Regions from separate parts of the Halobacillus sp. B23F22_1 genome, predicted to be linked through region 1. Evidence: riboswitches for the same ligand, from Rfam matches in the RefSeq annotation. Region 1 holds a riboswitch; the other holds the start of a gene.
The links. A riboswitch is a leader RNA that binds a small molecule or an ion and turns the genes downstream of it on or off. The one in region 1 is predicted to bind cobalamin.

Region 1 (3,413 bases):
GTTAAAATAAGCGTCTCAATCGACAGGGTGTGATCAAGCATGCGGGCAAACGTAATGACAAACAGCAGCGCTAGTACGGCCGTTAAGATACTCATAACCGGCAGCGTAACCATTGAGAAGATGGGAAATGAAAGACCGAGGAACAGGACGAGCACGGCCCCTACGGAAGCCCCTGATGAAACACCTAACGTATAAGGGTCAGCCAGCGGATTTTGTAAAAGTCCTTGAAAAGCTGCGCCTGAAATCGCAAGCGAGGCCCCCACCAGACCAGCTAATAAAACACGCGGCAGCCGGACATCCCCGATAATACTGGCATGAACAGTATCCACCTGTGGGAAAAAAGGTGTTACTTGAGCAATAATCACTTTTACAATATCTGGAAGTGGAACAGACACGCTGCCCGCTCCTACCGCGGCTATGATCGCACCGGCTAATACCAGTAGAGATCCTGCGTAGGTGAAAAATTTACTCATCGCCAAATGTGTCAGGGTAAACCGCTTCTGCCAGCTCTTTCAACCCTTCTACTAACCGCGGTCCTGAGCGGGTGACAAGGTCAGAGTGCACATCGATGACTTCTTCATTTTCAATTGCAGGAACTTCTTCCCATCCCTCACGGCTTAACACTTGCTCTACTGGATCTTCTGTGTAGTAACCATACGTCGTAATAATCGTGTCCGGCTGCATGTCGATGACAGCTTCCTCATTCATCTGCACCCAGCCCTCTTCATCAGCTGCCGCATTTTCCGCCTGAATCATGTCAAGCATCTCATTCATAAATGTGCCTGTCCCAGTTGTATAAATTTCCGGCTCAGGAGACACCTCGACAAACACACGTTTCGACTCTTCGACTTCTGCAGCCTGTTCTTCTACTGCCTCAACGTCTTCCTGCATGCTATTTACGATTTCCTTCGCATTTTCCTGCTCATTCACGAGTTCACCAACAGCTTCGATCGTGTCGTAAACCCCGTCAAAGCTGGCCGCATCTTCAACAACGTATACGGCAATTCCTGCCTCTTCGATCTGTTCAAGTGCTTCCTGTGAATTGTGCGCGCTGGAGGCATGGGCCAGTACCAAATCAGGCTCAAGGGAGATTACTTTTTCCACATTAATTTCCATACCCCCGACCTGATCAAGCTCCGATACCTCTTCCGGGTAATTATCGTTCTCTGACACACCGACGACCTCATCGCCTGCGCCAAGCTCAAACGCAATTTCCGTATTGCTCGGAATTAAACTGACAATGCGCTCAGGATCCTCTTCTATTTCTACTTCGTTTTCCACCGCATCTTCGACTATTAACGGATAGCTCGTTTCACCAGAAGCTTCTTCATTGCTATCTTCCGGTGCTTCATCATTTGATTCCTCACTTGAATCGTCTGCACATCCCATGAGCAATCCAGCGGATAAACAAGCAACCCCTATGTAACGCCAGTACTTTTTCATAACGATCTCCCCTTTTTATAAAAATGAACACAAAAAAACACATCCTACATTTAGATGTGTATACGTAACCAACGCGTCTGCACGATTATGGCAAGCCGCTTCTGATCACACCTCCTATCCGCGTAGGGTTTTGGTGAAGAAAAATAGGTAGGTCTCCTGGCTTATGGTCATCGCTTGCTGCTCCTTCCCATGCTTACACACAGTGGAATTATGCAGATCGCTCGCAAATACAGTGGCGGGACCGCGTTGGAATCGAACCAACTTCCCTTTTAAGTGATGAAACGTCCATCACGCCTATTTTTTCGACGATATTCTATTCCTTTCTATTTTAAATGAACAATTCGGAAAAATCACGGGTTTACCTATAATAATTGTATAAACGTCTTCCTCTCCCATTTACTAATTATTTTCCCAATAAAATAAGAAGCCGATACATAAGTATCTATGCTTCAGTTGATTGTTCTTCGTTTTCATCTTATATCGTTCTCTAACCAGCCCCCATATAGAAGGTTCATAAGAGCAGATATTTTAAACATTCGAATGGGTGTTAAATTGATCTCTGTTGATACTGCGATGAGCGTTCGGGGTTGACGCCTGGTCGATTAAAACCGGCCACGTCCTGTGATGCGTCGCGGGAACAGCGCAAGCCGAGGATCCACTGGGTCAAGTGATCTTCTTGACCAAGTTAGCTGAGGCCGTGCCCGCGGAAAGCATCCCCCGACAAGTAATGCGTGGGGCTTGATAGAATTTATCCAGTAAACTCAAGTATTTTGAGGGAGCGATAATGCACTTTGTCCTGTCCTATTCACTACTTAAAAACTACTGAACCAGACACCAATACCTGTACCGATATAGTTTCCTACAATATAACCGAGTGTACCGACTAAGAGAATCGGCACCACCAGCTTCGTCCATCCCTTCGCAATCGCCATCGCAGCTGCTGTCGTCGGGCCGCCAATATTGGCGTTAGACGCAACGATTACTTCTTCCAGGCTAAATTTAAAGACGCGTCCTAAGACAAAAGAAACCACCATATTACTCATCACGATAATAAATACAAACACCAGCAGCATTGGAGCATTTTGAAAAATAAGCACAACTGACGCTGGAATTCCTATGACCACAAAGAAGATATAAATCAAGTATGTGCCTATTTCCTGAGCGCCATGAATCCCTTCAAAATACTTTGGAAACACAGTAACAGCAATCATCGTCAATGTAGTTAACATTAAATATCCATCACCTAGAATTCCGTTTAGTACATTACTTAGGATATTAACATCCTCACCTGCTGGAATAAGTTCACCAAACCAATCGGCAATTGTAAAAGAAGCAGCCACGAGCACAAATGAACTACCAACAGCCAAACCTATATCCTGAAGCGACATTTCTTTTCTACCCCAGTAAGAGGCCGCATCTGTTTGGTCGTTCTCATTCACATCAGACTCAGACCGCTCATCCATATAAGGCGTCTTAAACCTTTTAGTAAAAAAGCCAATTGCCGGCAGTGCCATTAGTATGAAGAAATAAACAGCCATCATTAAATTATCTGCAACCACAGCAGAGGAAACGAGTTCTCCAGGTGCTTCAAACTTAGCAGACAAAGCCGCAAAGTTCACGCCGCCCCCTATGTAAGACCCTGTCATCATCGCCCCTACCTGATCTAGACCGGGAACTACGTCTTTTAAAAGAAAGAAACCAATGATTGATCCTGCCACAGTACCGGCAGCACTAAGGAAAAATAACAATAATAACCGGCCGCTTTCACTCCATATCTTACGAATATTCGCTTGAAACAAAAGAAGCGGAATAGCCAGTGGCACAACATAATTCCAAACCGTATCATACACAGGTGATTCTAATGGGATTACTCCAACATTCGCTAAAATCATCGCCCCGACTAAAGCAATAATTGCACCGGAAAATTTGGATGCCCACTTGTAATTTTGTTCCAAGTAAATACTGATTGC
Region 2 (3,413 bases), on a different contig from region 1:
AACAAAAGGAGAGTTTAATACAAAAATACCGATTCGTACTCATGATGAAATTGGTGAATTGGCCATGGCTTTTAATCGAATGGGAAGACAGTTGAAATTCCATATTGATGCACTGAATCATGAGAAGGAACAGCTTTCGGGCATTCTGCGTTCAATGGCAGATGGTGTACTCACTATGAATCGACAAGGAGATATTCTCGTCTCTAATCCTCCAGCTGATCAATATTTAGATGCTTGGTCATTTGAAAATGAAGAGCAATTAATAGAAGATGAATCATCTAGAAAAGCTTTGCCTTCTCCGATGAGGAAACTCTTTGAGAAGGTAATTGAATTAGAACATGAGCAGATGACAGAGGTAATGCTACAGGGGCGCTCCTGGGTAATTATTATGACTCCCCTTTATGATCAAAATCATATTAGAGGAGCTGTAGCTGTTCTTCGTGATATGACAGAAGAACGAAGGTTAGATAAATTAAGAAAAGACTTTATTGCCAATGTTTCTCATGAGCTGCGAACTCCAATTTCTATGCTCCAAGGATATAGTGAAGCAATCGTAGATGATATTGCTGAATCAAGAGAAGATAAAAATGAACTGGCTGCTATTATTCACGATGAATCGCTCAGAATAGGCAGGTTAGTTAATGAATTGTTAGATCTGGCCAGGATGGAAGCCGGTCACATCTCCTTGCGTGTAGAAGAAATAGAAGTTGAACCTTTTGTTGAAAAGGTTTTACGCAAATTTAAAGGGTTAGCTGATGAGAAACAAGTAAAGCTTGAGCATCATATATCAGTAAATGAACCCTTTATACGAATTGATGCTGACCGTATCGAGCAAGTATTAACGAATTTGATAGATAATGCGATTCGACATACAAGCGTAAAGGGCTACGTGTCAGTGGATGTGAAAACAGACAAGGAATTATTTATACAAGTGACTGACTCAGGATATGGAATTCCTGATGAAGACTTACCATTTATATTTGAGCGATTTTATAAAGCGGATAAATCCCGAAAGAGAGAATCCTCGCAAAAGGGTACAGGGCTGGGGCTGGCCATTGCCAAAAATATTGTGGAAGCTCATAAAGGTAATATTCAAGTTCATAGTAAAATAAATGAAGGAACAACATTTACTGTGCAAATTCCTAATGAAAAGGATGATTCAGAAAATTAGATTGCTATTCTCGACAGGTTCATGTAATCTAGATAAAGAACTTCATAGCATGATGTTGGTGCCTGAACTAGGCTGAAAAGGGAATCTGGTGTAATTCCAGAGCTGTCCTCGCAACTGTAAGTGTAGACGAACGGAAATAACCACTGTAACTTTATTATGGGAAGGTTTCTTAGTAGAAAGACACACAAGTCAGTAGACCTGCCAAGATCACTCGTTTCAAGGCTTCGGGGATTGAGCGTTTGAGGCAGCCATAAGGTATGAATTTATGATTTATTCCACTTGGTTTGTCTTTAGCCTGCCCTTTGTCGAAAAGGGCAGGCTTTTTAGCGTTGTACATATCTATAAAAGCGTTGAAACAGTAATTATAGAAAGGAAGATCAACAATGGGAAAAAGTATTCAAGCATTATTGTTTTCACTCGTAGCTGCTGCTTTTTTAGTAGGATGTCAGGCAGAAGAAGAGACGAGTAACGAGCCTTCAGAGGAAGCGAATCAGCAGGAAGAAGTTACTATTGAAGTGGAAGTTTCAGAAGATGAAGGGGAAGAGGTAATTTCTACAGAAGAACATTCGGTGGAAGAAGGCACAATTCTAATGGATGTTATGGAAGATAATTATGAAATTGAGCAAGAAGAAGGTTTTATTAATAGTATTGAAGGTATAAGTGCTGAAGATGGAGAACAAAAAGCATGGATGTATACGATAAACGGGGAAGAAGCTTCAGTAGGAGCTAATGAATATGAAGTGGAAGAAGGAGACGAAATTAACTTCGATTTTCAATCATGGGAATGATGTAAATGAAGACTTATAAAATTACGTTAATCGCAATGCTGGCTGCGCTAGCAGTCGCTGGAAGAATAGCAATGGGTCATTTACCCAATATTCAGCCCGTTACAGCTATTGTTATATTGACGGGATTTTGGCTAGGTCCTTTTGCGGCTGTTATTATGGCATTTTTAACCACTTTTTTATCGAATATTATCTTAGGGATGGGAATATGGTCGATTTGGCAAGTCGTTTCATGGTCTGTTATAGGAATGATTGCCGGGTTGCTAGGTAAGTATTGGTCTACCATTCCATTATGGTGCTTAGCCGTATACGGTTTTTTTAGCGGAATCTTTTTTGGTTTTATGATATCAGTGACAATGTACACGGCAGGCCAGCCATTCTGGGGATATTATTTAGCTGGTCTTCCTATGGATGTTAATCACGCGATTGCTAATACCGTATTCATTGCCCTATTATCACCTGTTCTAGGTACCTTATTTAACCGGTATCAAAAAAGAAATCTTTCGCAGAAGGCTGCCCATTAGAGGCGGCCTTTTTTATGATCCATAGAATAATAGAAGCGTATCTGATAAAATAAAAGGAGTTAAGAAGGAGAAGGTAAGAATGGATCGCTGCGAGATAAGAAAAATAGTTTCGCTCAAACTAAAACTTGTACGGGTTGAGGCAGGCTTTACCCAAAGCTCTATGTCCCAAATGATCGGACTGTCGAAAAAAACGCTTGTTCAAATTGAAAAAGGTCGACTAGTAGCAGGTTGGTCTACAGCTGTCACGGTATGTGCTTTGTTCTCTGAGAGCCGGATATTAAGAACGGCTCTGGAAGATTCACCTATAAAGGTCATAAAAAGACTGGGCTTTAATGAGTGGGAGCAGTAAAAAAACCCCTCTCTAAAGAAAGGGACTTTTTCGTTCACTCAAATCTCAGCGGATCTCCGTTAAAGGGCTTCTCTTCAATCTTGATTGAGTCTGTTGGACAACCTTCGTAAGCATCTTCCATGTCATCCTCCAAATACTCTGGAACTTCTTCCAAGCCTTTATTTTCATCTAGAACGACATAGGCTAACCCTTCATCGTCATAGTCAAATATATCTGGAGCGGCTGCACCACAGGCCCCGCATGCAATACAAGTGTCTTGATCTACTATCGTATATTTAGCCAAATTCATGAACCTCCTTTATGTTTTACCTCATGAAGATTGACTTAGAGGATCAATGCCATAGGTTTATTGTAAATTGGTAAACGAGACATTTCAATACCTAAGGAAAAGAGGACGTTACATGTTTGAAGCAATCTTGTTGAAATGTATTCTTTCGTTAAGAGGAGAGCGTTCTATTTCAGGTGTCTATCATTTGATTCAAGGGAAGCGCTCTTCACAAACATTACAAGATGCTAGAATCTATGAATTAGACCGCTTATTTGGTGTATACCCCCAACTGAATAAAGAACAAGTAAATAATGTA

Region 2: another riboswitch for cobalamin. It lies ahead of ACGTNH_RS09965 (DUF4430 domain-containing protein); the one in region 1 lies ahead of ACGTNH_RS05410 (ABC transporter substrate-binding protein).

The regions. Positions count from the first base shown of each region.
Region 1 covers NZ_JBIEKE010000001.1:1,039,225-1,042,637, reverse strand. The annotation lists gene ACGTNH_RS05415 (FecCD family ABC transporter permease) at 1-473, opposite strand, end outside; gene ACGTNH_RS05410 (ABC transporter substrate-binding protein) at 466-1,443, opposite strand; cobalamin riboswitch at 1,573-1,756, opposite strand; gene ACGTNH_RS05405 (DUF819 family protein) at 2,256-3,413, opposite strand, start outside.
Region 2 covers NZ_JBIEKE010000002.1:428,970-432,382, forward strand. The annotation lists gene ACGTNH_RS09960 (ATP-binding protein) at 1-1,171, shown strand, start outside; cobalamin riboswitch at 1,211-1,391, shown strand; gene ACGTNH_RS09965 (DUF4430 domain-containing protein) at 1,555-1,959, shown strand; gene ACGTNH_RS09970 (ECF transporter S component) at 1,965-2,480, shown strand; gene ACGTNH_RS09975 (helix-turn-helix transcriptional regulator) at 2,560-2,829, shown strand; gene ACGTNH_RS09980 (ferredoxin) at 2,864-3,112, opposite strand; gene ACGTNH_RS09985 (YpbB family protein) at 3,231-3,413, shown strand, end outside.